4 regions of the Roseibium sp. LAB1 genome follow, and region 4 is predicted to be linked to each of the others. Evidence: predicted binding sites of a transcription regulator. Region 4 holds the regulator's gene; each other region holds the start of a gene.
What was found. Region 4 encodes PhoB, which activates phosphate uptake and scavenging genes when phosphate is short. Its sites were predicted from a motif close to TGTCATNNANCTGTCAT; they were not measured.
Positions count from the first base shown of each region.

Region 1: a site for PhoB is predicted at 3,802-3,818, ahead of ppk2 (polyphosphate kinase 2). Genes of this name have one in related genera too.
Region 2: a site for PhoB is predicted at 4,336-4,352, ahead of ACYQ54_RS19680 (DUF1045 domain-containing protein). Genes of this name have one in related genera too.
Region 3: a site for PhoB is predicted at 5,596-5,612, ahead of ACYQ54_RS04320 (UDP-2,3-diacylglucosamine diphosphatase). Genes of this name have one in related genera too.

Region 1 is NZ_BAAGIB010000003.1:645,343-652,957, reverse strand. It holds gene ACYQ54_RS21120 (GlxA family transcriptional regulator) at 1-373, opposite strand, end outside; gene ACYQ54_RS21115 (MBL fold metallo-hydrolase) at 469-1,308, shown strand; gene ACYQ54_RS21110 (Gfo/Idh/MocA family protein) at 1,432-2,439, opposite strand; gene ppk2 (polyphosphate kinase 2) at 2,796-3,704, opposite strand; gene ACYQ54_RS21100 (TetR/AcrR family transcriptional regulator) at 3,927-4,568, shown strand; gene ACYQ54_RS21095 (carboxyl transferase domain-containing protein) at 4,644-6,251, shown strand; gene ACYQ54_RS21090 (ASCH domain-containing protein) at 6,256-6,681, shown strand; gene ACYQ54_RS21085 (O-acetyl-ADP-ribose deacetylase) at 6,678-7,199, shown strand; gene ACYQ54_RS21080 (hypothetical protein) at 7,189-7,518, shown strand; gene ACYQ54_RS21075 (ATP-binding protein) at 7,522-7,615, shown strand, end outside.
Region 2 is NZ_BAAGIB010000003.1:368,156-375,770, reverse strand. It holds gene phnG (phosphonate C-P lyase system protein PhnG) at 1-119, shown strand, start outside; gene phnH (phosphonate C-P lyase system protein PhnH) at 119-745, shown strand; gene ACYQ54_RS19700 (carbon-phosphorus lyase complex subunit) at 749-1,873, shown strand; gene ACYQ54_RS19695 (alpha-D-ribose 1-methylphosphonate 5-phosphate C-P-lyase PhnJ) at 1,870-2,799, shown strand; gene phnK (phosphonate C-P lyase system protein PhnK) at 2,796-3,584, shown strand; gene phnL (phosphonate C-P lyase system protein PhnL) at 3,593-4,297, shown strand; gene ACYQ54_RS19680 (DUF1045 domain-containing protein) at 4,444-5,193, shown strand; gene ACYQ54_RS19675 (alpha-D-ribose 1-methylphosphonate 5-triphosphate diphosphatase) at 5,190-6,335, shown strand; gene phnN (phosphonate metabolism protein/1,5-bisphosphokinase (PRPP-forming) PhnN) at 6,349-6,906, shown strand; gene ACYQ54_RS19665 (hypothetical protein) at 6,919-7,269, opposite strand; gene ACYQ54_RS19660 (winged helix-turn-helix transcriptional regulator) at 7,491-7,615, opposite strand, start outside.
Region 3 is NZ_BAAGIB010000001.1:909,844-917,458, reverse strand. It holds gene thiM (hydroxyethylthiazole kinase) at 1-719, shown strand, start outside; gene thiD (bifunctional hydroxymethylpyrimidine kinase/phosphomethylpyrimidine kinase) at 756-1,562, shown strand; gene ACYQ54_RS04335 (TRAP transporter substrate-binding protein) at 1,564-2,670, shown strand; gene ACYQ54_RS04330 (OmpP1/FadL family transporter) at 3,266-4,543, shown strand; gene ACYQ54_RS04325 (SDR family oxidoreductase) at 4,609-5,388, opposite strand; gene ACYQ54_RS04320 (UDP-2,3-diacylglucosamine diphosphatase) at 5,637-6,461, shown strand; gene ACYQ54_RS04315 (glycosyltransferase family 4 protein) at 6,458-7,507, shown strand.
Region 4 is NZ_BAAGIB010000002.1:815,298-822,912, forward strand. It holds gene ACYQ54_RS13670 (acetylornithine transaminase) at 1-548, opposite strand, end outside; gene ACYQ54_RS13675 (GcrA family cell cycle regulator) at 989-1,525, shown strand; gene phoB (phosphate regulon transcriptional regulator PhoB) at 1,767-2,468, opposite strand; gene phoU (phosphate signaling complex protein PhoU) at 2,549-3,244, opposite strand; gene pstB (phosphate ABC transporter ATP-binding protein PstB) at 3,276-4,073, opposite strand; gene pstA (phosphate ABC transporter permease PstA) at 4,085-5,437, opposite strand; gene pstC (phosphate ABC transporter permease subunit PstC) at 5,437-6,906, opposite strand; gene ACYQ54_RS13705 (substrate-binding domain-containing protein) at 6,972-7,615, opposite strand, start outside.

The DNA.
Region 1 (7,615 bases), on a different contig from region 4:
GGTCCGGATACGCAGCCGAAAGACGCTGTTCCAGCCCCCAATGGGTCGTCACCTTGCGACCCGCCGCCAGACCGGCCGCTGCAACGAATGTCAGCCCGGTACAGGCCGAACAGATGATCGCCCCACTGCTGTGCAAGTGCCGCAAAAAACCAGGCAGCACCGGAACATCTTCCAGGCGAACCCTTCCCGCCGAAGGCGGCAGGATCACCGCGTCATAGCGTTCTGCCGCCGCAGAGAAATCTTTCAGCACGTCCAGCGTCATTTCCGCACCGCTGAGGCCCGCTGCATGGCCGAGCACGTCCTGCAGCCCGTAGACGGCGGATTTCAGGGATCCCGGATAAGCGAGGATGGCGATGGCAAGCGGCTGACCCATTTGGCTGATTTAGCACATTCTTTGTCATTTACGCCAATCGTTTGAGTGAACGCCCGAAGCTAGAGTCCGTCCGGTAAACAGACACGGAGACCCTGATGCTCGGCACTCTCGAAAGATCCGCTTCCCGTCTTGCACTTGGCGACCTCACGGTTACGGCCCTGTCAGACGGCTATCTCGATATTCCCGCCGCCTATTTTTCCAATACGTCGCCAGCGGAACAGGAGGCTGTCAGCCCAGGCACACGCTTCGGCGCCAATACCTGGCTGATCGAAACGGGAACCCGCAAGATTCTGGTCGACACCGGTTCGGGTGATTTTCTGAAGGACAGGTTTCCGGCTAGCGGTGCCCTGACGTGGCAGACCCCGGAAAAAGAAGAAGACCGCGCAGCGGTGACCGATATCATCATCACCCACATGCATGCCGACCACATCGGCGGACTGTCGGCAAGCGGCAGCAGCCTCTTTCCGAATGCGGACATCCATGTTCAGGCGACGGAGTGGGACTTCTGGACCGACGAGGCCCTGCTGGCCGCTGTTCCGGAGGAACGACGCCCGCTGGTCGGTCTCATACAGAAGCTGGCAAAACCAATCGGCGATCAATTGCGCCTACATCGCGGCGATGCCGATCTTGGCAACGGCATCAGTCTGGTTTTCGCACCAGGCCACACACCGGGACATCAGGCGGTCCATCTTGCAGCCGGCTCCAGGGAAATGATCCTGCTGGCCGACGTGGTGGTGTCCGATGCACTGCAATTTGCCAATCCGCAGGTCCACTACGCTCTCGACAGTGATCCTGATCTTGCGGTGGAAACACGCAAGGCATTGTTCAACCGCCTTGCGGCGGACAGGATCCCTTTCGCCGCAACTCATCTGTCTACGGACCGCTTCGGATGTCTGGAACCGCACGGCAACGGTTTCGGCTTTGTGGAGGTTTAAGCGCACGGCGACTTACGCGGCGCTACTAAACTTCCCCCGGCCTTGCGTCGGAGGTCTTCAAAAAACGCAGTCCCGGCTCAAGGCCGGGACTGCGTTGGTCGGAAAGCGGAACGTACAAAAGGATCAGCCGATGCTGACCCAGCCGCCTTTGTCCGCCGATGCGAAGATCGCGTCGAGGATCTTCATGTTCTGAACCGCGTCTTGCGCGCCATAGGGCAGCGGCGCTTCACCGGAAATCGCCCGGCCGAACACATCCACCAGTTCGCCATACTGGTCGCAGGGCGCGATGATATCCGACTGCATCGAGGCATCACCGAGCAGTGAGCCGTCGTCAAGCCGGATTTGCACTGCCTCGCCCTGGGGTGCATTGAACGGAATGACAATTTCCAGCCTCTTCTTCGTGCCGACCAGATGAATGCGCTGATAGGGCGTGAGCTGTGTCGAGACGGTGAAGTTGAGATGCCGGTTGTTGCCGAAGTCGAGCAGGGCACTGGTCATCCGGTCCGTGCCGAACTCCGGATCCCGGTCGATCAGCGACACCACCCGCTGCGGTTCGGCATCGAAGAAGTACCGACCAGCCAGCATGGTGTAGCAGCCGATGTCGAGCAGCGCGCCGCCGCCGATATCGGCCTTGTTGCGGATGTTGCCCGGATCGTCGTTGTAATAGCTGAAGAAGGTGTGGATGGCCTTGAGTTCCCCCAGGTCGCCTGAACGCACGATTTCGCGCGCCTTGATCCATTGCGGATGCGCCCGCACCATGAAGTTTTCGGCCACCAGCTTGTCTTTCGGCAGGTCCAGAAGCTGCGATGCCTCCTCGGCGTTAAGCGCAACCGGCTTCTCGCACAGCACATGTTTGCCGGCATTCACCGCCTGGATCGTCACGGGCACGTGCATGTGGTTGGGCAGCGGATTGTAGATCGCATCGATTTCCGGATCCGCAAGCAGATCCTCATAGGATCCGTAGGCCTTTTCGATGCCAAGCTCCTTGGCGGCTTCCTGCGCCCGGCCGAGATCGCGCGAGGCGATTGCATAGGCAATACCCGTCGTGGATTGCTGAATGCCCGGAATGACCTTCTCGAGACCGATTTTCGCGGTCGAAACGATCCCCCACTTGATAGTCTTTTCCGTCATGCCGGCATCCTTCCCATGATTTTGAGGTACGCACGCCAGATGACATAAAACGATTTAACTCCGCAAGGGCAGAAAGGCAGAAGAAAGGTCTGCTCTCGTTGTCAGCGCAGCATTCAGGAAACAGACCCTGCCTCATTTCTGCGTCACCCCGGACAAGCGGAGCACAGATCCGGGGACCAATCGCGAAACTGCTTGCTGAAACACGCGAATTTCCGGTCGACACCCGCTCCAGCCTCAACGCTCTGCAAACGAGTGGGCCACGGGTCTCGCGTTGCTCGCCCGGGGGGACATCGGTGGTATCCGGAAAGATCTAAACGAAGCCCGTCACCGCGCCGTGCAGGAAGCGGCGACCCGCGTCAGAATTTCTCCGGCACGTAGAGATGCTCCGGCAGCACCTTGCGCTCATAGTCGGAGTTATAGACGCGTTCGGGCAACTCGATCGGATCGTGCGGCACTTCTTCGTAAGGGATCATCGACAGTAGATGGCTGATGCAGTTGAGGCGGGCCTGTTTCTTGTCGTTGCCTTCCACGATGAACCACGGGGCTTCGGGAATGTTGGTTCGCTCGAACGTTTCTTCCTTGGCCTTGGTATAGTCTTCCCAGCGCACCCGGGATTCCAGATCCATCGGCGATAGCTTCCACTGCTTCAGCGGATCGTGGATGCGCATCAGGAAGCGCAGCTGCTGCTCCTCGTCGGTAATCGAAAACCAGTATTTGATCAGCCGTACGCCGGACCGCACGATCATGCGCTCGAATTCCGAAACGTCGTTGAAGAACTGCTCGACCTGGTTGTCATCGGCAAACCCCATCACCCGCTCGACGCCGGACCGGTTGTACCAGGAGCGGTCGAACAGCACCATTTCGCCCGCCGCGGGCAGATGCGGCACGTAGCGCTGAAAGTACCACTGGGTCTTTTCACGGTCCGTCGGCGCCGGCAGCGCAACAACACGCGCGACACGCGGATTGAGCCGCTGGGTGATGCGCTTGATGACACCGCCCTTGCCGGCCGCGTCACGGCCCTCGAAGATGATCACGATTTTCTCGCCGGTGTGCTGCACCCAGTCCTGCAGCTTGACCAGCTCGGCCTGAAGGCGCAGCAGCTCATGGAAATAGGTGTTCCGGTCGATGGAAGACTTGTGCTTCTTCTCCGAGATGAAGGCGAGATCCCTGGCGATGAGAAAATCGTCGATCTCCATTTCCAGCTCTTCGTCCAGGCTGTCGGCCCATTCCGCTTCAACCCAGGTTTTTGCACTCTCTTCGGTCATCAATCGGTTCCTTTGAAATACATCCCGGCGACACGCCCAAGATCGGCTGCGCATTCAATCGGACGCAGAATGCCCATGGACTGTGAACAGGTTATCCATGAAAGTTTTTTGACAGTCGCACCGGTTCCCCTCTCATTCTTTCTATCAACAACGCTTTCACACACAAATCACCCTTGCAAATGAACGAACGTTCATTTATTTTTCCTGGCAGGGAGGAACGAGATGGCAAGTGCAGCCGCAAGACCGCAAAGCCGCTCCAGAACGGGAGCCAAGGGCCAGGAGACTGCCGCACGTGTGCGCAAGGCCGCCCTTAAACGTTTTGCCGCCAATGGTTATGCAGCTGTCTCCATGCGCGAAATCGCCGCCGATGTCGGTGTCCAGCCAGGTGCGCTCTACAATCACTTCCCGACCAAGCAGGATATCCTGAAGGACCTGATGCTGGCCCATATGGGCGAGCTTCTGGCCGCCTGGGACGAAGCCCCCTTCCCTGTCGATATGGACCCGCTGGAGCGTTTCGTGCGCTTTCACATCCGCTATCACCTGGAACGGACGGACGAGGTTTTCATTTCCTACATGGAGCTGCGCAATCTCGAGCCTGACAATTTCGACACCGTCGAGACGGAGCGCCGCCGCTACGAAGGCATCCTGACGGATATTCTGGAAAAAGGCTCTGCGCAGGGCCGCTACAGCGTGCACGAACCAAGGGTCACGACCCGCGCGATCATCGCGATGCTGACCGCCATACCAAGCTGGTACCGCGAAGGCGGACGCCTTTCCAGGCAGGACATCGAAGAGCTTTACCTTGACCTGGCGCGCAAGGCCGTCGCGCCGGAGAACCGAGACATTCCGGCCCCTCTGGCGTGAAACCGGACGCTTGGGGAGCCAACACGAGAACGAGATCAACCGCCCAAAGGGTTGTTCCAAGGGAGACCGGGTGACATGAGCATCCTGAAATCGAGCCTATCGCCGAGAAGCGAACAGTTTGCAGCCAACCGTGCCGCCCATGAGGCGGCCATGGACACCGTCAAGGCAGCAGCCCAGACAGCCCTGGACGGTGGTGGCGAGACCGCCCGACAGCGTCATGTGTCCCGCGGCAAGATCCTGCCGCGCGAACGCGTCTCCCGCCTGCTCGATCCGGGCTCACCCTTCCTGGAAGTCGGCATGCTGGCCGCCCACGAGATGTATGAGGGCGCGGCTCCCGCCGCCGGCATGATCGCGGGCATCGGCCGGGTTGAAGGCCGCGAGGTGATGATCCTCGCCAATGACGCCACCGTCAAAGGTGGCACCTATTATCCGATGTCGGTCAAGAAACACCTGCGCGCCCAGGAAATTGCCTCGGAAAACAATCTGCCCTGTATCTATCTGGTCGACAGCGGCGGCGCCAACCTGCCCAACCAGGACGAGGTCTTCCCGGACCGCGACCACTTTGGCCGCATCTTCTTCAACCAGGCCAACATGTCGGCAAAAGGTATCGCCCAGATCGCGGTCGTCATGGGCTCCTGCACCGCGGGCGGCGCTTATGTGCCGGCCATGTCGGACGAGACCATCATCGTCAAGAACCAGGGCACAATCTTCCTGGCTGGCCCGCCGCTGGTGAAGGCTGCCACCGGCGAGGAAGTATCTGCGGAAGATCTCGGCGGCGGCGATGTTCACACGCGCCTGTCCGGCGTTGCCGATCATCTTGCCCGCGACGATGCCCACGCACTGGCGCTCGCCCGCCGCGCCATCGCCAGCCTCAACCGCACCAAGACCCCATCCGTCGCGCTGCAGACCCCGGAAGACCCGCTCTACGATCCGGACGAAATCCTCGGTGTCGTTCCGGCCGATCTGAAAACGCCCTACGACATCCGCGAAGTGATCGCCCGCACCGTCGACGGATCGCGCTTCGATGAATTCAAGGCCCGCTACGGCACCACACTGGTCTGCGGCTTCGCCCATATCCATGGCATGCCGGTCGGCATTATCGCCAACAACGGCGTTCTGTTTTCCGAAAGCGCGGTGAAAGGGGCCCACTTCGTCGAGCTCTGCTCCCAGCGCAAGGTGCCACTGGTGTTCCTGCAGAACATCACCGGCTTCATGGTCGGCCGCAAATACGAAAGCGGCGGCATTGCCAAGGACGGCGCCAAGCTGGTGACCGCAGTTGCCACCACCTCCGTTCCGAAGATCACCATGCTGGTCGGCGGCTCCTTCGGCGCCGGCAACTACGGCATGTGCGGCCGCGCCTATTCGCCCCGCTTCCTGTGGACCTGGCCCAATTCCCGCATCTCCGTCATGGGCGGCGAACAGGCCGCCGGTGTGCTTGCTACCGTTCGCCGTGACGGCATCGAGCGCAAGGGCGGCAGCTGGTCGGCAGACGAGGAAAAGGCGTTCAAGCAACCGATCGTCGACCAGTTCGAACAGCAGGGCCACCCGCTTTACGCCACGGCCCGGCTCTGGGACGATGGCATAGTCGACCCGCGCAAGACCCGGGACATTCTGGGACTGTCCCTGTCGGCAGCATTGAACACACCGATCGAAGACACACGCTTCGGTCTCTTCAGGATGTGATCCGATGTCCATCGACGAGCTGAAAGCAAGATATCCCGGCGCCGAAACCTTCAAGTTCGGCGACAATGAGGACCTGTGCGCCGAGCTTATCGCCCTCGTCCGCGCGGGCAAAAAAACCGCCACATGTGGCGCCTTGCAGAGTTATGAGGAAGGCGGCGAGATCCTTCCTGTTCACGGACGCAGGGACATCGCGCTCAACTGGGACGACACACCCGCCCTGGTGATCGAGACGCTTGAGGTTTCCGTCGTGCGTTTCTGCGATGTCACGGAAGACTTTGCCCTGGCGGAAGGGGAAAATGACGACCTTGCCGGCTGGCGACGGGATCATCAGGTCTTCTTTGAACGCAATGGCGGCTTTGACCCGGAAATGGACCTCGTCTGCGAACGCTTCGAGGTTGTTGAGGACCTGCAACCGGAGCTCAAGCCATGAGCAGGATCAAGACCCACACCGGTGACATCACCCACCTTGCCGTGGACGCCATTGTCAACGCGGCCAATTCGTCATTGCTCGGTGGTGGCGGTGTCGATGGTGCGATCCACCGCGCCGCCGGGCCGGACCTTCTGGCCGAATGCAAAACGCTCGGAGGCTGCGACACCGGCGATGCAAAGATCACCAGGGGCTACAAGCTGCCCGCTCGCCACGTCATTCACACGGTCGGCCCCGTCTGGAAAGGCGGCACATCCGGCGAACCAGACCTGCTGGCGTCCTGTTATGAAACCAGCCTGCGTCTTGCGGCTGAAAACGGCTGCAGGACCGTCGCCTTTCCGGCGATCTCCACCGGCATTTACGGCTATCCGGCCGACCAGGCCGCATTGATTGCGGTGGAAACAGTTACACGTGTTCTGGACGACTTGCCGGACATCGACATCGTCACGCTGGTCGCCTTCGATGCGGCCAGCCACGCCCAACTTCAGGAAGCACTCGGGAGGAAATCCCATGCAGGGTGAAGTCCGGTCAATGGTGGAATGCGGACCCGATATCGAAGCAGCGTTCCGTGAGCAGCACCCCGAAGTTCAACTCACGCAGCCACTGACCGCCATCCTGGTCGCGCTCGACGAAGGCAGCATCGACAAGGGCGATACGCTTTCCGTCGGCGGCCTCAAGGTGTCTGTGCTGGCAACCGGCCGGAGCGCTCTTCTGGCTGACGGCAGCCGGAACTCCGTCACGGTGTTCAGCGTACTGCCGATACAACATATGCCGGATCTTGCTCCGGACCGAATTGCCGACACCCCCGGCGCACCCGTCACTCCCTGGGAGGAGAGCTGAGAAATGTTCAAGAAGATCCTCATTGCCAACCGCGGCGAGATTGCCTGCCGGGTCATGGCTACCGCCAAGAAACTCGGCATCAAGACCGTGGCGGTTT
Region 2 (7,615 bases), on a different contig from region 4:
TCGAGGCGGACATCATCGCACCGCTGGCCGAAGCCCAGGCAGGCGCAAAGGAAACCGTCCGCGAGGAAACCGAGGCCACCAAGGTCAACTTCTTCACCATGGTGCGGGGAGACAACTGATGAGCGCAGCAAACGCAACCGCCGCCGCCCCGCTGGCCGCGGGTTTTCAGGATCCGGTTCACGATGCGCAGGGCTGCTTCCGCGCCATCATGAACGCCATGGCCCGCCCGGGCACACGGCAGGCGATTAATGCCGGCAACCTGAAGCCGCCCGCACCGCTGACGCAGGTGGCTGCCGCCATCGCCCTGACCCTGTTCGACTATGATACGCCGATCTGGCTCGACAAGCCGCTGATGGCCTCGGAAGCGGTGAAAACCTTCCTGCGTTTCCACACCGGCTGCCCGATCGTCGCCGAACCGGTGGAAGCGGCCTTCGCGCTGGTCAGCGCACCTGTGAGCATGATCCCGCTGGCAAGCTTCAACCAGGGCTCCGCCGAGTATCCGGACCGGTCGACCACGGTGATCCTGACCGGTCAGGACTTTGGCGCAAACCCGGCGGTCACATTCAGCGGCCCGGGCATCAAGGACACGGTTTCCTTTGCCTCTGGCCCGGTTCCGCCGGTGTTCTGGGACCAGGTGATCGCCAACAACAGCCAGTTTCCCCGGGGCATCGATCTGGTCTTTGCCGGCCAGGACGCGCTGTGTGCCCTGCCCCGTTCCACCCGCATTCTCAAAGCGGAGGCCTGACCCATGTATGTAGCCGTAAAGGGTGGCGAGAAGGCCATCCGCAACGCCCACAAGCTCATGGCCAAGCGCCGCCGGGGCGACACCTCCGTTCCCTCGCTGACACTGGAGCAGATTGCCCAGCAGCTGTCCCATTCGGTTGCCCGTGTCATGGGTGAAGGCTCGCTCTACGACGAGACTCTGGCTGCGCTTGCCATCAAGCAGGCGCGCGGTGACCTGATCGAGGCCGCTTTCCTGATGCGTGCCTACCGCACGACCCTGCCGCGCTTCGGCTACAGCCAGCCGGTCGACACCGCGAAAATGCTGGTGGAACGGCGCGTCTCGGCCACCTACAAGGATCTGCCCGGTGGCCAGGTGCTGGGCCCGACCTTCGATTACAGCCACCGCCTTCTGGACTTCGCGCTGGCCGCCGGGGAGGACGGCCTCGAAAAGCCGGTCGAAACCGCCCGCGTTGAAGACGACAGCATGCCGCGCGTCACCGATCTGCTTGGCGACGAAGGTCTGATGGAGCCGGACCCGGTGACCGACGAGGACGCCCCCGTCGGCGACCTGACCCGCGAACCTCTGTCCTTCCCCGCAGACCGGGACCTGCGCCTGCAGAACCTTGCCCGCGGCGACGAAGGTTTCCTGCTGGCCCTGGCCTATTCCACACAACGCGGCTACGGCCGCACGCACCCCTTTGCCGGCGAGATCCGCTATGGCGAAGTGGAGGTGGAGTTCTTTGCCGAGGAGCTCGGCTTTGCCGTCACGCTTGGCACCATCAAGGTGACCGAGTGCCAGATGGTCAACCAGTTCAAGGGCTCCACCAAGACGGCCCCAACCTTCACCCGCGGCTACGGTCTCGTCTTCGGTCAGGTGGAGAGAAAGGCCATGTCCATGGCCATGGTCGACCGGTCCATGCGCTGGCAGGAACTGGGTGAGGAACCATCCGCCCCGGCCCAGGACGTCGAATTTGTCCTGTCCCATTCCGACAACATCCAGGCGACCGGCTTCGTCGAGCACCTGAAGTTGCCGCATTACGTCGATTTCCAGGCTGAACTGGACCTCGTGCGCCGCATGCGCGGCGAATGGTTCGAAAAACGCCGCCAGGAAGAAGAAGAGGGCAGTACTGCCCAGGAGGCCGCAGAATGAACGACACGGCTCAGATTTTTGAACAGGGCGAATACAACTTCGCCTATCTGGACGAGCAGACCAAGCGCATGATCCGCCGGGCCATCCTGAAGGGCATCGCCATTCCGGGTTACCAGGTGCCTTTCGCCTCCCGCGAGATGCCGATGCCCTATGGCTGGGGCACCGGCGGGGTGCAGGTGACGGCAGCAATTCTGGGCAAGGACGATTGCCTGAAGATGATCGACCAGGGCTCCGACGACACCACCAACGCTGTGTCCCTGCGCGGTTTCTTCGAGAAGACCGCCGGTGTACGCACCACCTACGAGACTTCTGAGGCCAGCGTCATCCAGACCCGCCACCGGATTCCGGAAAAGACCCTGCGTGAGGATCAGATCCTGGTCTTTCAGGTGCCGATCCCCGAACCCCTGCGTTTCCTGGAGCCGCGTGAGACCGAAACCCGGAAGATGCATGCGCTCGAGGATTACGGCCTCATGCACGTGAAGCTTTACGAGGACATCGCCAAGAACGGCCACATCGCCACCACCTACGCCTACCCGGTGAAGGTCAACGACCGCTACGTGATGGATCCTTCGCCGACGCCGAAATTCGACAATCCGAAGATCGACCAGATGGCCGCGCTGCAGCTTTACGGCGCCGGGCGTGAGAAACGCATCTACGCCATTCCACCCTACACCAAGGTGAAGAGCCTCGACTTCGAGGATTACCCGTTCGAGGTGCAGAAATTCGACAAGCCCTGCGGCCTGTGCGGCGCGGAGAATGTCTACCTTGACGAGGTCATCCTGGATGACAAGGGCGGACGCATGTTCGTCTGCTCCGACAGCGACTATTGCGAGGAACGGCGCGCGGACGGCCATCTGGGCCCGATGGCGGCCGATCCTGCGGCACACCAGTTCGGTGCCACCCAGGCAGAGGAGACCGTCCGATGAACGCCTTTCCATCCACGGACCCGCTGCTGCAGGTTCACAACGTCACCCGCTACTATGGAGACCGCATCGGCTGCGCCGATGTCTCCTTCGATCTGTGGCCCGGCGAAGTGCTGGCCATTGTCGGCGAAAGCGGCTCCGGCAAGACCACACTGCTCAACTGCCTGTCGACACGGCTCGCGCCGACGGCCGGCGCCATCGAATACCGCATGCGCGACGGCACGATGCGCAATCTCTACCAGCTGACCGAGGCCGAACGCCGCCTCCTGATGCGCACCGACTGGGGCTTCGTGCACCAGAACGCCGCCGATGGCCTGCGCATGAACGTCTCCGCCGGTGCCAACGTTGGCGAACGGCTGATGGCGGTTGGCGAACGCCACTACGGCAACATCCGCTCCACCGCCGACGACTGGCTGGGACGGGTGGAAATCGACAGTGACCGCATCGACGACGACCCGCGTTCCTTCTCCGGTGGCATGCGTCAGCGCCTGCAGATCGCCCGCAACCTCGTCACAAGACCGCGGCTGGTTTTCATGGACGAGCCGACCGGCGGCCTGGATGTCTCCGTGCAGGCCCGCCTTCTGGACCTGCTGCGCCGTCTGGTGGCCGACCTCGGTCTGTCTGTGGTGATCGTCACCCACGATCTTGCGGTTGCCCGGCTGTTGTCGCACCGGATCATGGTGATGCGCCATGGCAATGTCATCGAAAGCGGCCTGACGGACCAGGTGCTCGACGACCCGCGCGAGCCCTACACCCAGCTGCTCGTTTCTTCCATTCTCCAGGTATGAGGACCGAAATGCCCGTACGCCTCTATCTCAACAATGTCGGCAAGTCCTTCACCATGCACCTGCAGGGCGGAACCGTCATTCCCGTGGTCGAGAAGGTCGAATTCTCGGTCAATTCCGGGGAATGTGTCGTGCTTGGCGGCCCTTCCGGTGCCGGCAAAAGCTCGATCCTCAAGATGATCTACGGTAACTACCGCTGTGACGAGGGCCAGATCCTGGTGACCGTCGGCGATGAAATCGTGAACATTGCCGGGGCCGAGCCACGCAAGGTTCTGCGCCTGCGCGAAGACACGATCGGCTACGTCAGCCAGTTCCTGCGCACCATTCCGCGTGTATCGGCAGAAGATGTGGTCGCCGAACCGTTGATCGCCCAGGGCACCAGCGAGGAAGAAGGTGTCGACAAGGCACGCTCCCTGCTGTCGCGACTGAATGTGCCGGAGCGCCTGTGGACCCTGCCGCCGGCCACCTTCTCCGGTGGCGAGCAGCAGCGCGTCAACATCGCCCGGGGCTTCATTGCCCACTATCCGATCCTGCTGCTGGATGAGCCAACCGCCTCTCTCGATGCGGCCAACCGGGCCGTGGTTGTCCGCCTGGTGGAAGAGAAGAAGACACAGGGCGTCGCCATGGTCGGCATCCTGCATGATCAGGACGTTCGGGAGGAGATCGCCGACCGCATCATCGACGTGACCGGGTTCAGCGCGGAGGCGGCCGCCTGACACGCGAAACGAGGAAAGGCTTGCAGGCGGGCGCAAACTGTCACAGAAAAGTCACCGCCCGCCTTTAGGTCACTCCCTCAGAAAATTGAAGGATGTGGCCCTGCCACATCCCGGCCGAACCACATTTCAAAATCGCGATTCCATTCATGCGCTACGCTCTCTATTTCGCCGCCGATGCCGACGACCGCCTGATGCAGCTCGGAAATTCCTGGCTCGGACGTGACCCCTTCACCGGCACGCCCCTGCCGCAGCCGCAGCTGCCCGGCGTGACACCGGCCCGGTTTCAGGAACTGACGACCGATCCGCGCCGCTATGGATTTCACGGCACCTTGAAGGCACCGTTCTCGCTTGCTGCCAACCAGACCGAGGCGGGACTTCTGGACGCCTGCCGGAGCTTTGCGGGGGAAATCGCACCTTATGAAGTCCAAGGGTTCGGCGTAAACCGGCTTGGCCGCTTTCTGGCGTTGACCCCGCAAGCCGAGGAGCCGGCATTGCGCGCGTTTGCCAGCTTGTGCGTGCGCCGGTTCGAGCCATTCCGCGCCCCGCTGTCCGAGACAGACCTGGAACGGCGCCGCAAGAGCGGTCTGTCGGAAAAACACGACACCTATCTCGTCAGGTGGGGCTATCCCTATATTTTCGACGAGTTCCGCTTCCACCTGACCCTCTCCAACAAGCTGGAAGACGATACCGACATGGAACGGCTGGCAAATGCCGCCCACGAGCACTTTTCGGATGTCACCGGCAAGAAGCGCCTCTGCAAACACGTTGCGCTTTACACCGAAGCTGAGCGGGGCGCGCCGTTCAAGGTCCACACCGTTTTTGAACTGAGCGGCAGCACCACCCCTGCCGACGCCCTCAGCCAGGCCGAGCGTCTCTCCCAAGAGGAAACTGCATGAGCAAGCATCCCAAAGTCTTCAAGAATGCCACTCTGGTTCTCGCAGGCGAAGTGTTCGACGGGTCCCTGACGGTCGATGATGCCGGCCTGATTTCCGGCATCGGATCGCCGACCGATGTCGACGGCCATGATTGCGAAGGCGACTTCCTGCTGCCGGGCCTGATCGAGCTGCACACCGACCATCTGGAAACCCACTACGCACCACGTCCGAAGGTGCGCTGGAGCCCGGTCTCCGCCGTGCAGGCCCACGACGCCCAAATCGCCTGCTCTGGCATCACCACGGTGTTCGATGCGCTGCGCGTCGGCATGGATGAAGACGCCGACCTCGGCTATTCGGACATGCGCGCGCTTGCGGATGCCATTGAAACCGGCCAGCGGGAAAACCGCCTGCGCGCCGACCACTTCATCCATTTGCGCTGCGAAGTCTCCGCACCGGACGTGCTCAGCGCCTTCAAGGTGTTCGAGGACGACGACAGCATACGGCTGATCTCGTTGATGGACCACACACCCGGACAGCGCCAGTTCGTGTCGATGGATGCCTACAAGATCTACTATCAGGGCAAGAAGGGCTTCACCGACGCCCAGATGGACGATTTCATCCGCAAGCGCCAGGCGCGCGCCAGCAGCCTGGCGCCGGAAAACCGCAAGCAACTGTCGGCCATCGCCCGGTCGCGCGGTATCGCCATCGCCAGCCATGACGACGCCACCACCGCCCACGTGGACGAGGCGATTTCACTTGAGACGAAAATTGCCGAGTTTCCGACCACACTGGAAGCTGCCAGGGCGTCGCACGAGGCCGGCATGGCCGTTCTGATGGGAGCTCCGAACGTCGTGCGCGGCGGATCCCATTCCGGCAACATCTCGGCAAAGGAGCTCGCTGAAGCAGGTGTTCTGGATGTGCTCTCCTCGGATTATGTGCCGATTTCGTTGCTGCAGGCCGCGTTCCAGCTGGCTGCGGAGGTCGAGGCGATTGCCTTGCCACAGGCAGTTGCCATGGTCACGGCAACGCCTGCAAAGGCCATCGGTCTGGACGATCGCGGCATTCTGGAACCCGGCCTGAGAGCCGATCTCATTCAGGTGAAGATGGTTGGCGACATTCCGATCGTGCGTGGTGTCTGGCGCGAGGGCAAGCGGGTTGCCTGAGGCTGCTTCCGACATGACAGAAAAACTCGGGCCGGGCCACATGGTTCTTGTGGTCGGCCCGAGCGGGGCCGGCAAGGACACGCTGATGGCCGCGCTGAGAGCGCGCCTGTCGGGACGGAACGACGTCAACTTCGCGCGGCGCGCAATTACACGTCAGGCCGATGTCGACGCCGAGGATCACGATACGCTCTCCCGCATGGAGTTCGAAAGCCTGAGGGCCGCCGGAAAGGTCGCGCTGTGCTGGGAAGCCCATGGGCTCGGCTATGTCATTCCGGCAACCTACGACCGGGCAATCGAAGCGGGCCAGACAGTGATCGCCAATGGCTCGCGCAAGGTGTTGAAGCAGGCAGAAGACAAATACCGGAATGCAAGTGTCCTGCTGATCACCGCACCGGTCGAAATTCTGGCCGAACGCCTTGCCGCACGCGGCCGCGAAACCAGGCGGGAGATCGAGGAGCGGCTGCGCCGCGCCGACCTGGAGCCGGAAAACGTCGCCAACCTGATCCGCATTGAAAACACCGGCACGGTGGAGGATGCGGTTGACAGGATGGTCACCGCGCTCGGTCTTTGAGCGTGTCCGTATCTAGTCGGCGAAAGCGCTCTGGACAGCCTGACTGAAGACCAGGGCCCGGGCATCGAGCGTCTCCTGATGATCACCGTCAAAGGCGTGAACCATGGCGCGGAACTGTCGTGCTTCTTCGCTCAGTTCGGGCTCTCCGTTCGGCGGGCGAAGATGGATCAGGGCCTGTTCGTGCCTGACCACCAGATCTGCCAGATAGAGGGCGGAGCCGATCATATAGGCCCGATACTGCAGGCGTTTGACATGATCGATCCTGTGAACGTCCGGTTCCTGCAAAAGCTGCCAGAAGCCGATGACATTCGTGCAGGCGGTGCGCATCAGGCGACCGCATTTCTCTTCGTCTGACCGGGACATGCTTGCCTCGCAAGATTCGTCGCGACCCTTCAAGCGTAGCGCTACACTTGGAAACTGCAATGAACCAGAAGAGTCATGAGGCCTCATCACACGCCCAGATTCATTGATTTTGAAATTAACGATTTCAAACAGATACTTGCGCAGTGGACGACGGAGGGGAAAACCCAACCTCCAGACCAGAAAATGCAACCAGAAGGGTAGAACTTTGGTTCACATCCAGGTCAGCGGACGCCTGCGGAGATCGCCTGATTGATTTGCAGCCCCGCATTCACAGCGTGATAGACCGGGAAAGGCGTACGCTGTGACAGGTCGATATCCCGCCTCAACCACTCCTGATCTTCCAGAA
Region 3 (7,615 bases), on a different contig from region 4:
CCCTTCTGGAAAGGGTGCGACAGAAAACCCCGCGCGTTCACGCCATCACAAACGCTGTCGCGCAAAGCTTCACCGCCAATGTGCTGCTTGCGCTCGGTGCCGTTCCCTCCATGACCATCGCGCGGGAGGAAGTTGCGGCTTTTGCCGGCGGGGCTGATGCGCTGCTGGTGAACCTCGGCACCCTTGACGAGGAGCGCCGTGCAGCCATTCCGCTCGCAATAGAGGCCGCCAGGACTGCCGGACGTCCGGTTTGCGTCGATCCGGTCTTCGTCAACCGGTCTCCCGTGCGCTGCGCCTATGCGCGCGAACTTATGGCCCTGAACCCGGATCTGGTGCGGCTCAATCCGGAAGAACTCACCGCTCTCTTGCCGGAGCGGGCGGATGCCGATGCATTGATCGAGGCCGGAACGGTTTTTGCCGTGACCGGCCCCGAAGACAGGGTCGAAAGCCGCGGTGAGGATTTTCTGCTGCGCAACGGCGATCCGCTGATGTCACGCGTGACAGCCACCGGCTGCGCAGGCGGTGCGGTTCTGGCAGCGTTTCTCAGTGTCGAAAAGGACCGGGCGCTGGCGGCCGCTTGCGGACTGTCCGTCTTCAACATCGCCGGCGAAATCGCAGCCGGCCGGGCAGGTGGGCCGGGCACTCTCGTGCCCGAATTGCTTGACGCGCTGTTTTCCCTAACCGACCGCGACATTGAAGCCCGTCTCAAGACCGGCTGACGCAGGCTCAGCCGCATTTACACCCAGGAGGCTTTCATGACCGCAATCGCGGTGACCATTGCAGGATCGGATTCCGGTGGCGGAGCCGGCATTCAGGCAGATCTCAAGACCTTTTCCGCCAACGGCGTCTTCGGTGCCAGCGTCATTGCGGCGCTAACGGCGCAGAACACGCTTGGTGTCAGCGCCATTCATGACGTTCCACCGGACTTCGTGCGGGCCCAGATGACGGCGGTCTTCTCCGATCTTGCAGTTACGGCAACCAAGATCGGCATGCTGTCACGCGTTGATACGATCGAGGTGGTGGCGGAGGGACTAAAGGTACTTGAGACGGGCCCGGTCGTGCTTGACCCTGTGATGGTGGCCGCTTCCGGTGACCCCTTGCTGGCGGACAGTGCGGTGGACACGTTGATCGCCCTGCTGCTGCCTCTGGCGGATATCGTTACACCGAACCTTCATGAAGCAGCCCGCATGCTGCAGGGCGAGGTTGCGGCGGATGAAGCCCAGATGCACGCACAGGCAGAGCGTCTGCTCGGTCTTGGCGCCAACGCGGTTCTGCTCAAGGGCGGACACGGGGCAGGGGCGAAAAGCGCGGATCTCCTGCTGGACCGCGAAGGCAATGCAGTCTGGCTGCGGTCCGACCGGATCAAGACAGACAACACCCATGGCACCGGCTGTACCCTGTCGTCGGCAATTGCCTCGGGTCTTGCCAAGGGGCAAGGCATGGAAGAGGCCGTGAAGTCCGCCAAATCCTACATTCAGGCCGCGATAGCTGCTGCCGATACGCTTCACATTGGCAGTGGTCACGGGCCTGTTCATCATTTCCACGCGTTCTGGAGCAAGTGAGATGACCGATCAGCCAATGACCAAAACCGGACAGATCAGCCGCAGAGGGCTTCTGGGGGCATCCGCCGCTGCCGGGGCAAGCGCATTGGCTGCCCCTGCGGTGGCGCAGGAGCAGGCGACGCTGGAATGGAAGATGGTCACCTCCTGGCCGAAAAACCTGCCGGGGCCTGGGGTCACGGCGCAGCGGATTGCAGACCGGATCGAACTGATGTCCGGTGGACGGCTGCGCGTCCGGCTTTATGCCGCTGGTGAACTGGTGCCGGCTCTGGGCGTGTTCGAGGCGGTTTCCGCAGGCACGGCGCAGATGGCGCATACGGCCTCTTTTTTCTGGCAGGGCAAGATCCCGGCTTCGGTCTATTTCACGGCGATACCCTTCGGCCTTCTGCCGCATGAGCACATCACCTGGATAGAGCAGGGCGGCGGCCAGGCGCTTTGGGACGAGCTTTATGCCCCCTTCGGGCTGCGACCCGTAATGGCCGGGAACACCGGTGTCCAGATGGGCGGCTGGTTCAAGCGCGAGATCAACACGCTGGACGACCTCAAGGGGCTGAAGATCCGCATGCCGGGCCTGGGCGGTGAAGTGATGCACCGGCTCGGGGCAACCCCTGTCAGTCTGCCACCCGGCGAATTGTTCCAGGCACTGGATAGCGGCGTGCTGGATGCGACGGAATTCCTGGGGCCATGGTCGGACCGGGCAATGGGATTCCAGAAAGCTGCCAAATCCTATTACACGCCCGGCTTCCATGAGCCCAATGGCACCGGCGAAGCGCTGTTCAACAAGGTGGCGCTGGAAGGCCTGCCGGAAGATCTTCGCGCGATCATTCTGGAAGCCTGCAAAGCCGAAAACGGCCGGTCGCTTGCCGAAAGCGAATGGGAAAATGCCGGCGCCCTGAAGCTCCTGCAGGAAGAAGACGGCGTCACCGTTCGCTCTTATCCCGATGATGTGCTGGATGCGCTGCGGGAGACCGCGGCAGTCGTGCTGGCGGAATTTGCGAGCAAGGATGCGCTCAGTCAGAGGATCTACGAAAGCCATATGGCTGCCAGAGCCCGTCTGGCCCCCTGGAGCGACGTTGCCATGCGCCGTTTCCTGGAAGCCCGGGACGGTTAGACCGGCCACTCCAGGCCGCCGACAGGACTGCTAATGGATCCCGAGATGATCTTTGCGCGCGAACCGGTGCAACCTGCCGGTTCGCAGCTTGCAACCGGTCAGCCTGTCATTCCGGAATCACGCGTGAAACAAACGCATCAGGCGCAGTAAAACTTCCTGACAAAGTGTCAGCGCAAGCCTCCAGCTTGAAGTGCCGTAGTGCGCGGATCGACATTCCGTTAGGAAAGGTGATTGGCGTTTTTACCAAGGAATTTCAAAGGACTTGTCCTACAAGCGATCCACATTCCGTGGCGAAACCTGTGGCAAAGCCGCAACGATTCAGGGTTAAATTACGTTATGGGAAGCTGACATTTTAAGTGCTTATTTTTTAGGCAAATGTTTGAAAGTGTGTCGGTCCGGTGACGAAGAGACTTGGAACCTGTCCTTTTTGAAGTGTTTTGATCGTCTACGCAGCATTCCTTACGAAAAATGCCGCGCATTTCGCATTGCAGCATGAAGAAATGACGGCAGAACTGGCGTAATTATTCAGTTGAAACGGACGGCGTTCTCCTAAAACCCTGTGTCAGGTTGTCATGAAACATCCGGTGGCTAAGGGATGGGAGGAAACTTAATGCCGTGGGCAAACAAGAAATCAGTTCTACTTGCTACTACAGCTGCAGCTCTATCAGTGGTTGCAAACTCGGCCTTTGCAGGCGGTTTTGCGCTTAGAGAACAGAGCTCGTACTTTCAGGGTATGTCTTTTGCCGGGTATGGGACGTCCGGTGGTTCGATCTCTTCGATGTACTGGAACCCGGCGTCGCTTATCGGCGCCCAGCAGGGCCTGACCATCGAAGCACACAATACAGGGCTCTTCCCTAGCTCGGACATCAACGGCACGCTGTCTGGCGGGTTCCTCGGCACGTCATCCATCGGCAGTGGTGATATCGCATCCGACGCGTTCATTCCCGCTTCCTATGCAGCCTACCGGCTGAACGACAAGCTGATCTTCGGTGTTGGTATCAACGCGCCCTTCGGCCTGTCGACGAAACCGGAGCAGAATTGGGCAGCTCAGTTCTATTCGCGTTCGTCTTCCGTGTTCTCGTTGAACGTCAATCCGACCGTCGCGCTCCAGATCAACGACATGTTCGCGATCGCGATCGGTGTTCAGGCGCAATATCTGGATGTCTCGCTGAAGTCCGCCGACGCCACATCCGGAGCAGGGTTTCCACGTTCGAACCAGATTTCCGGTGACGATATCGGCTTTGGTGTGACTGCGGGTCTGACGGTGCGGCCGTTCGAAGGTACGGAAATCGGTCTCGGGTACCGCTCCGGTGTCGGTCACGATCTTGATGGCGATCTGTTCGCCGGTGGTGTCACGACGGCGATTGGCCTTGGCGTCATCACGCCGGACATGATCAACCTGTCCGCAAAACAAAAGGTGACCGACAAGATCCGCGTTCTGGGAACGGTTGAATGGACCAACTGGAGCCGGCTGAAGTCGCCGCGCGCCATCAACGATGCAACCGGTACCGCGGCCACAGTCCTGCACTTCAACTATGATGACGGCTGGTTCTTCTCGCTGGGCGGCGAATACGACTTCAACGACAAGCTGACCTTCCGCGGTGGTGTCGGCTACGAGATTTCGCCGATCGACGAAAAGATCCGCTCCACGCGCCTGCCGGACAATAACCGCTGGTGGCTGTCGGCTGGTGCCAGCTACACCTTCAACGAGCACCTGGCGTTTGATCTCGGCTATACGCACATCATTCCGGAATCGACCGATATTAACATCGATTCCAATCACCAGGACTACAACGCGGCATTCGGTACCTATTCGGGGGATGTCGACAGCAGTGTCAACATCATCTCCGCCGCGTTGCGCTACAAGTTCTGATCCGACTGGTCAGCAGTTCAAGAAAGGCCGGGGCAATTGCTCCGGCCTTCGTTTCTGACAAGGGCTTAGAACGCCGCCGGATAAAGACCGCCGTCCATCAGGATGTTCTGGCCGGTAATGTAGCCGGCGTGCCGGGAGCACAGGAAGGCGCAGGTCTGGCCGAATTCCTCGGCTGAACCGAAACGTCTTGCCGGGATTTCCGCTGCCTGTGCCGCCCGGACATCCTCGATGCTTTTGCCTGACTGCTGCGCGGCGCGCTCGAAGCCGCCTTTCAGACGGTCGGTGTCCATCTTGCCGGGCAACAGGTTGTTGACCGTCACGCCGTGGGGGGCAAGCTGGCGACAGACGCCGGCCAGGAATGCCGTGAGCCCCGCCCGAGCACCGCTGGACAGATCGAGACCTTCGATTGGCATCTTTACCGAAAGCGAAGTGATGTTGACGATGCGGCCGAAACCGCGCCCCTTCATGCCGGGAACAACCGCCTGGATCAGCTCGATGGGGGTGACGAAATTCTGCACCACACCTTCCATCAGCGCCGCACGGTCCAGCTCGGAATAGTCGCGCCGGGGTGGGCCACCGTTGTTGTTGACCAGGATGTCCGGGTCCGGGCAGGCCGCCAGAAGCGCTTCTTGTCCGTCCCGGGTGGAGACATCCGCTGCGATGGCGGCAACGCTCACGCCGAAGCGGTTCTGCAGCAAGGTGCGGGTTTCTTCCAGAACCTTTTCGTTACGTCCGTTCAGGACGATGTCGCAGCCTGCTTCCGCCAGTGCTTCGGCGCAGCCCTTGCCGAGGCCGCGGCTTGACGCACAGATGATTGCCTTTTTGCCTTTGAGGCCGAGGTCCATGAACGTTCTCCTTGATGCAGGTTGGACATGCTTTGTGGCTGGCAAAACCCGATGCTGTCAAATGCCGTCAGGGACATATGGAGCGGGTCAGCATCCGGCAAGATGTTCGTGAAGCAACGGAATGAAGTGAGGGAGGCCAATACCCGATCCGTGCCGGTGTTAATCATTAAGCTGGAAAACAATCGGCCTCGAGGAAGTCTCGTCATTTGTCATAATAGTGATACTTGAATCGCGTCTATAGCGCTCCAATGGGAATTTGGAGAAGTGCTATGTCTACCGCTGAGGCATCGCGGCATTACCGGGCCTTGTTTATTTCCGACGTCCATCTTGGCACACGCGGTTGCCAGGCGGAGATGCTGCTTGATTTTCTGAAAGACAATGAAGCCGAGACCCTATACCTGGTTGGCGACATTGCCGACGGCTGGCGGCTGCGGCGATCCTGGTACTGGCCGCAACTGCACAACGACGTTGTGCAGAAGATCCTGCGCAAGGGCCGCAAGGGCGCGCGTATCATCTATATTCCGGGAAATCACGACGAGTTTCTGCGCAGTTTCCTTGGTACCCATTTCGGCGGTGTCGAAGTGACCGACAGCATCGTTCACGAGGCCGCCAACGGCAAACGCTATCTGGTCATTCACGGCGATCAGTTCGATGTGGTGATCCGCCACGCCAAGTGGCTGGCCTTCTTTGGCGACAAGGCCTATGTGACCGCGCTCGGAGTCAACACCTGGGTCAACATGGTGCGCCGCCGCCTTGGGCTGACCTACTGGTCGCTGTCCGCCTGGGCCAAACTCAAGGTCAAGAATGCGGTCAGTTTTATCGGCCGTTTCGAAGAGGCTTTGTCTGACGAGGCACGCCGGCAGGGTGTCGATGGCGTCATTTGCGGGCATATTCACCACGCCGCGGATCGTGATCTGGATGGCATTCACTACATCAACACGGGCGACTGGGTGGAAAGCTGCACCGCGGTTGCCGAGCACCATGATGGAACATTTGAGGTGATCCGATGGGTGGACCGTACCCAGCAGGAGGCTGTGCCGGAGAAAGCCAAGGAAGCGCCGGTCGCCGCATGAGTTCCATTCTGATTGTGACGGATGCCTGGCATCCCCAGATAAACGGCGTGGTTCGCTCGCTGGAACGCACGGCTGAGGAACTTGAAAAGATCGGCGTACGGGTGGAATTCCTGACCCCGCAAGAGTTCACGACGCTGCCATGTCCGACGTACCCGGAAATTCGCCTGTCACTGACCCACCGCGGCATCGTTCGCCGGAAGATCGAGGACTACGGTTGCGAGCATCTGCACATTGCCACGGAAGGTCCGCTCGGCCTTCTGTCGGCAAGCGTTGCCAGGAAAGCCGGCCGCCCCTTCACCACGAGCTACCACACCCGGTTTCCCGAATATGTGTCCGCCCGGTTGCCGGTTCCACTGTCCTGGTCCTACAGCTGGCTGCGCCGATTCCACAATTCCGGCTGCGGCTGCATGGTCGCGACCCGGTCGCTGGAAAAGGATCTGCGCGGCCGCGGTTTTACCAATCTCATGCGCTGGTCGCGCGGGGTAGATGAACAGCAGTTCAAGCCCTATCAGGGGTCCGTTCTGCCTGCCGATCTGCCGCGGCCGGTGTTCATGTACGTCGGCCGGGTCGCAGTCGAGAAGAACATCAAAGCGTTCCTGGATCTGGATCTGCCGGGATCGAAGGTTGTTGTTGGTGGCGGCCCCCAACTCGACAGCCTGCGCCGGGAGTATCCGGGCGTGCATTTTACCGGTTCGAAGGTGGGCGAGGACCTTGCACGGCACTATTCGGACGCGGATGTGTTCGTGTTCCCGTCTCTCACAGACACCTTCGGCAACGTGATGCTGGAGGCCCTGGCCTGCGGGGTGCCGGTTGCCGCCTTCCCGGTGATGGGGCCGCTCGACGTCATCAGCGATACGGGCGCGGGTGTTTTGTCCGAGGACCTGCGGGAAGCGGCGGAAGCCGCGCTTGATATTCCGCGAGACCATTGCCGGGCGATCGCCATGAACTACACATGGGCGGCCAGTGCGCGTCAGTTCCTGGACAATTGCATCGAGGCACAGGACATTCACAACAGCCGGACGACGCAAGGAAAAGCCGCCGAATAAGGCCGCTGTCCGGGTGTTTCGAGGCGCTGCGCAGGGCGGGGCACGAAATTGACACCAAGACAAGTTCCCGCTGGAACTGCCCGCTTTCCTGTGAAAACACTTGCATTG
Region 4 (7,615 bases):
GGTTCGATGGCGATGGCCGCCGTATGAGGGCCGACGGCGTCTTTCAACGCGTCCAGATCACCAGCCGGCACCTGGTCGAAACCGGGAGCCTTCGGACCGAAACCCTCAAGATATTTTGCCTGGCCGCCAGCCGCGATGGTCGCGATGGTCCGGCCATGGAAGGCGCCTTCGAAGGTAACGATGTGGAACCGTTCGGGATTGCCATTGTCATAATGATAGCGGCGCGCGCATTTGATCGCGGCTTCCATCGCCTCGGCGCCGGAATTCACGAACAGCACCTTGTCGGCGAAGGTAGCCGCGCACAGGCGCTGCGCCAGCCGCTCGCCATCGGGGATCTGGTGCAGGTTGGACGTATGCCATAGCTTGGCGGCCTGATCCTGCAATGCCTTGACCAGATGCGGATGGGCATGACCGAGTGCGTTGACCGCGATGCCGGAACCGCAATCGAGGAATCGTCGGCCGTCAGTCGTTACCAGCCAGACACCTTCCCCATGATCGAAAGACAGGTTCGATCTTGCGTAATTTCCGAATAGTGCAGTCGCGGACATAACCTCGTTTGTCTCCCTTAAACGCCCTTGCTGTCCCAGCGTCGCCTCGACGCCGGGCCGTCACCTTGAAAAGATGCCGAAGGGCCAAAACGCAACGTGCCGCCCCGATGAGGCGGCACGTAGCGGCTTTCTTATACACTGCCGGTACCATGCGCTGTCAATGGAAATGCCGCACAACACATTTCAGATGTCACGGAAGGCAGATTTCGTAAAATTCTCAATGACCTCGCCATAATTGGGGAAAAGTCGTTTCATCCCCAACTGGTTTGGGTCCGGCGGTTGCCTGACAAATTAACGTTATTGTAACCTCTCAGCAATCAGACACGAGATCTCGTGAGGCAAATCAACAAGAGGCACTAGATCTGCCAGCATTAGGCGTGCATGTGCATGCTTAACACGGGGTTAATGGCCGCAGGTCGGTCGAACTAAAGGGTGCGGCGATGAGTTGGACAAACGAACGGGTTGAGCTTCTCAAAAAGCTTTGGGGCGACGGCTTGAGCGCGAGCCAGATTGCAGGCGAACTGGGTGGCGTCACCCGTAACGCCGTGATCGGCAAGGTGCACCGTCTTGGTTTGTCCGGCCGTGCCAAGTCCACTTCGTCAAGCGCGAAGCCTCGCCGGCCGCGCTCGGCCGCGCCTGCGACGGGTGCCGCGCCGAAGAAACCTGTCACGTCTCATCCTCAGTCAATTGGCGCAACGGCCCTGAAAGCCGACATTTCGCCGGCGCCTGTGGTGGAAGCCAAGCCGCGCGTGGAACCGATTGCCGAACTGGTGCCGATCTCGCAACGGGCCACAATCCTGACGCTGACCGAGCGGACCTGCAAATGGCCGATTGGCGATCCGGCAACCGACGACTTCTATTTCTGCGGCCGCCAGTCCGACGCCGGCGTCCCCTATTGTGTCCATCACTGCAAGATTGCCTATCAGCCGGTCGCCGACCGTCGACGCGATCGCAAGACGATGGCCCAGGCAGGCTGATAGCCTCCAGGCAAACCCAGCTCATGAAAAGCCCGCCGTTCTGGCGGGTTTTTTTGTTTAGGCTTTCACACGGAGGGTTGCACAGCCCTTCCAGCGGCATCAATGCCGGATCTCATCCTGAGATGACAAGGCTCTTGGTCAATTCTCTAACGCACCGTCGGCTCGCCAAAAGGCAAACATCCTGAAGCGCAAAAAGCCCGCTCGAAAGCGGGCTCCTTATTGCTTATTCCGCATTAGGTGCTCAGGCGGTTGCTGAAGTGAACTGGTCGTTGAAAGCATAACCGGCGCCGCGAACGGTACGGATCGGGTCCTTCGCCTTGCCCTTGTTCAAAGCCTTGCGCAACCGGCCGACGTGCACGTCGACAGTGCGTTCGTCCACATAGACGTCATGGCCCCAGACCCCATCGAGCAGTTGCTCGCGGGAAAAGACACGGCCGGGCGACGTCATCAGGAACTCCAGAAGGCGGAATTCGGTCGGCCCCAGGTGGATTTCCTTGGCGCTGCGGCGAACCCGGTGGGTTTCGCGATCCAGTTCGATATCCCCGGATCGCAGCATGGTGGACACCACTTCCGGGCTCGCCCGCCGCAGGATGGCGCGCACACGGGCCATCAGTTCGGGCACCGAGAAAGGCTTGACCACATAATCATCGGCACCGGTCGACAGGCCACGGATACGCTCCGCTTCCTCGCCGCGCGCCGTCAGCATGATGACCGGCAGGCGTTCGGTATCCTCGCGCGCCCTGAGACGGCGACACAGTTCAATTCCGGACAGGCCCGGCAGCATCCAGTCGAGCAACAACAGATCCGGCAGGCTTTCCCGCAGGCGGATTTCCGCCTCGTCACCCCGGACACAGGACTCGACCGAGTACCCTTCCGCTTCCAAATTGTATCTCAAAAGAAGGCTGAGCGGTTCTTCGTCTTCAACGATGAGCACCTTCGGCATACATCTCGCTCCAATTACCGCAACCGGCGCCCGAGCGCCGGCCGTTTAGACTTTTTTGCAAATCCGTCGAACGTGAGCGGTCAGACCGCGCCTGTTTCGTCTACCTTTGCCCGGTCTTCCGGCAGACGTTCGCCAGTGACCATGTAATAGACGTTCTCGGCGATGTTGGTCGCGTGGTCGCCGATGCGCTCGATGTTCTTGGCGCAGAACAGCAGGTGGACGCACTGGGTGATGACGCGCGGATCTTCCATCATGTAGGTCAGGAGTTCGCGGAAGATGGACGTATAGATCGCATCGACCTCGGCATCGGCTTCCTGAACCCTGCGCGCGGCTTCCGCATCCTTGCGGGCGTAGGCATCCAGGACCTGCTTGAGCTGGGACAATGCCAGCTCGGTCATGTGTTCGACACCGATCGCGAGCTTCTTGTTCTGCAGGTCGCTGTCGATGGCGATCACCCGCTTTGCCACGTTCTTGGCAAGATCGCCGACACGTTCCAGGTCGTTGGCAATGCGCGTGGCAGCGGTGATTTCGCGCAGGTCCTGCCCCATCGGCTGGCGGCGGACGATCAGCTCGATCAGCTTCACTTCAAGTTCGTTGTAAAGACTGTCCAGACGGACGTCGCCCTTGATCGTCGCCTTGGCAAGCTCCAGATCCTGCGACACCAGCGCAGAGACCGCATCGGCGAAAGCTTTCTCGGCAATACCGCCCATTTCTGCGACCTTGCCGGCCATGGCCGTCAGTTCGTCATCGTAAGCCGTGACTGTATGTTCAGACATCCTGTGTCCCCTTCAGAAACCTAAAAAATGCTTAGCCAAAGCGGCCCGTAATGTAGTCCTGCGTACGCTTGTCCTTCGGGTTGGTAAAGATGTCCTCCGTCAGACCTTCCTCCACCAGAACACCAAGGTGGAAGAACGCGGTACGCTGAGACACACGGGCAGCCTGCTGCATCGAGTGGGTCACGATCACGATGGTGAAGTTTTCACGCAGTTCGTCGATCAGCTCTTCCACCTTCGCCGTCGCGATGGGGTCAAGCGCCGAGCACGGTTCGTCCATCAGGATCACTTCCGGGCTCACGGCAATCGCACGGGCGATGCAAAGACGCTGCTGCTGTCCGCCCGACATGCCGGTGCCCGGCTCGTCCAGACGGTTTTTCACTTCTTCCCAAAGGCCGGCCTTCTGCAGGCTGGACGCTACGATTTCATCCAGCTCGGCCTTGCTGCGGGACAGGCCGTGGATCCGCGGACCGTAGGCGATGTTGTCGTAGATCGACTTCGGAAACGGGTTCGGCTTCTGGAACACCATGCCGACCTTTGCGCGCAGCTGCACCGGATCGACCTTGGGATCGTAGATATTCTCGCCATCGATCTTGATCGAGCCTTCGACACGGCAGATGTCGATGGTGTCGTTCATGCGATTGAGCGTGCGCAGGAAGGTCGACTTGCCACATCCGGACGGGCCGATGAAGGCCGTTACGGAGCGCGGCTGGATTTCAATGTCCACGTCCTTGATGGCGTGGGTATCGCCATAATAGACCTGCACCTTGTTCGCGGAAATTTTGCTTTCGGTCATGGTTTTCGCCTGTTCAAAATTCGGCATCTCGTTCATCGGAGCAATCCTTACCAGCGGCGCTCAAACCTGCGGCGCAGGATGATCGCGATAATGTTCATGGTCATGAGGAAGACCAGCAGCACGATGATCCCGCCCCATGCGCGCTCATAGAATGCCGGATCGGCGCGTTTCGCCCATTCGTAGATCTGGGCCGGCATGGCCGAGTTCGGAGAAAAGAAACCGGCAGCCACGCCATCGGGGAAGTTCGAGGCGATGAAGCCGACCATCCCGATCAGCAGCAGCGGAGCTGTTTCCCCGAGGGCCTGCGCCAGACCGATGATCGTTCCGGTCAGAATGCCCGGCATGGCCAGCGGCAGCACGTGGTGGAAAATCGACTGCATCTTGGAGGCGCCGATCCCGAGGGCCGCATCGCGGATGCTCGGCGGAACCGCCTTCAGCGAGGCGCGCGTGGAGATGATGATCGTCGGCAGTGTCATCAGCGTCAGCACCAGACCACCGACGAGCGGTGCGGACTGCGGCAGATGCATGAACTGGATGAACACCGCCAGGCCAAGAATACCGAACACGATGGATGGGACCGCGGCGAGGTTGGAAATGTTCACCTCGATGAGATCAGTGAATTTGTTCTGCGGAGCGAATTCTTCCAGATAGATGGAAGCGGCGACGCCGATCGGCAGTGACAGGAACAGCACCACCAGCATCATGAACAGTGACCCGATCATGGACGCCCCGATGCCGGCCTGCTCCGGACGGCTATCAGAAGCATCGGTGCCGGTGATGAAGGCCCAGTTGAAGCGCTTCTCCAGAATGCCGGCAGACTGCATCTGGTCTGCCAGATCCAGATGTGCTGCATCCAGGTTCTTGTCTTCGGCAAGATCTTCCCGCTTGACGCGGCCCTTCAGGTAACCGTCGACACGGGAGGAGGCAATCAGCTCGAAGGTGACGGTCGAACCGATCTTGTCCGGATTGGCGAGAACGTAGTCACGAACCGTCGCGGCGGCGCCTGACGAGAACAGCTTCTGCAGGTCTTTCGCCGACATGTCCGTGGTGATGTTGGCACCGGCGAGTTCCCTGGCAAAGGCGTCGTCGATGATGGCGCGGTATTTGGAGGTCTTGACCACCGATTTTTCCGCTTCGGTAATCTGCTGCTGATTGAGTGGGACATCCACCTTCAGAAAGGTCTGGCTGAAGGCGCCAAGACCGTTGGAAAGGATTGCCCACAGAAGCGCGACGAGGAAGAACAGGCCAATGCCGATGGCGATGATGCCATAGAGCTTGAAACGGGCTTCCGCGGCATTGCGCTTCCTGGTCAGCGGATCGAGTTCGAGAAGTGAGGTGATCTTGTTCGGGGCCGGAGCACTGGTCTTGTCCGACGGAGGCGTAAGGGTCGTGTCGGTCATTAGTCGTACTGCTCCCGATATTTGCGCACGATGAAGAGCGCGAAGATGTTGAGCCCCAGGGTCACGACAAACAGGGTCATGCCGAGCGCGAAGGCGACCAGCGCTTCCGGGGAGGCAAAGTCGTTGTCGCCGGTGAGCTGGCTGACGATCTTCGCGGTCACGGTGGTCATCGCTTCGAGAGGGTTCATGCTGAGGCGGGCAGCGGCCCCGGCCCCCAGGACCACGATCATGGTTTCACCGATGGCGCGAGAAGCCGCCAGCAGGATGGCACCGACGATACCCGGCAGGGCCGCCGGCAGGATGACCTGCTTCACCGTTTCGGAATGGGTGGCGCCAAGGCCGAGGGAGCCGTCGCGCATGGCCTGGGGCACGGCGTTGATGATGTCGTCGGAGAGGGAGCTGACGAATGGGATCAGCATGATGCCCATGACCGCGCCTGCGGTGAACACCGAGGAAGCGCCCGACATCCAGCTGACGCCGAGCGCACCGCCGGAACCGAACAGGTTCATCAGGAGTGGACCGACCGTCAGCAGCGCGAAGAGACCGTAAACGATGGTCGGAATACCGGCCAGGATCTCAAGCAGAGGCTTGGCGATGGCCCGCACGTGCGGCGTTGCATACTCGGACAGGTAAATCGCTGCGAACAGGCCGATCGGCACGGCGACTGCCAGGGCAATCAGGGAAATATACATGGTCGCCCAGATCAACGGCACGATCCCAAGCTCCGATCCGCCGCCAAAGCTTGGCGCCCAGGTCAGGCCGAAGAAGAAGTCGGCAGCCGGATAAAGCCGGAAGAACTCGACTGTGTTGAAGATCAGCGAGAGCACGATGCCGACGGTCGTCAGGATGGCGATAGAGGCCGCTGCGATCAGGATGTAGCGGACAACTGTTTCCACCACGTTGCGGGCACGGAAATCCTTGTTGGTGCGCATCACGCCGACAGCAAAACCAATCAGACCGGCAGCCAGAACCGCAATGGTCCGCAGCAGCAGGCCGGTTCCGGAAATGCTGCGGTAGGTCTGTGCGGCCCGTAGCGTTTCGGCGGTCACTTCAGACCCCAGCGCAACACCGATCTGGCCGAGACGGCTGCGCACGTCCGTCAGTTCTGTGCGGATGGAGGCCGCCGCATCCGACGTCATGGCCCCTTGTGAGACGGCAAGGTCCAAACCCTCGGCAACACGAACGACGTCGCTCATGATGAGATCGAGCGAGCTTGCGGCAATGGTCTCTTGGGAAATCTTTGAGGAAACCTGGCTGTCCAGAATGATCGGCTGAACGATCAGCCAGGCAACGAGCAACAGCAGTGCGGGAACGAGTATCGAAACGACGACGTTCCAGCCGTAATAACCAGGCAGGGAATGAAGCTCTCGCGAATCCCCTCCGGCAGAATTCAACGCTTTTCCGCGGCCGACTATGTATCCGGCGACAGCCAGAACCAGCAGCGCAATAAGAATATATGGAAGTGACATAGGGCGACCCAACCGGCAAAGAAGAAAGAAAGGGCGGCCGAAGCCGCCCTTTCGGAAAGATGTGCTTAGTTGCCCATCGTTTCTTCGGCTTCGATGGAAGCCTGAGTAGCAGCCAGTTCCGGATCGGAAACCAGGCCATACTGGGCCAGCGGGCCATCCGGGCCAGCGATTTCGTCAGAAACGAAGAACTGAGCGTATTCCTTCAGGCCCGGGATAACACCGATGTGTGCCTTCTTGATGTAGAAGAACAGCGGACGGGAAACCGGATACTCGCCCTTTGCGATGGTTTCGGTGGACGGAGCAATGCCGGCCATCGTTGCCACTTTGAGCTTGTCGGTGTTGTTCTCGTAGAACGCCAGACCGAAAACGCCAACGCCGTTCGGGTTGGAGTCGATGCGAGCCAGGGTCTCGGTGTAGTCGCCGTCAATGTCAACGGACTTGCCGTCGGTGCGAACTGCGATACAAGCGTCTTCAGCGTCGTCTTCGGACATGCCGCCGTCGATCATGGCTTTCAGAGCGCCAGATTCTTCACAGCCGACTGCCAGAACTTTTTCTTCGAAGACTTCACGAGTGCCGTGCTTGGTGCCCGGGATGAAAGCGGCGATTTCCGCATCCGGCAGAGAAGCGTCAACTTCAGACCACTTGGTGTACGGGTTATCGACGATCTGACCGTCCTTCAGGACTTTCGGAGACAGAGCGTTGAACCACT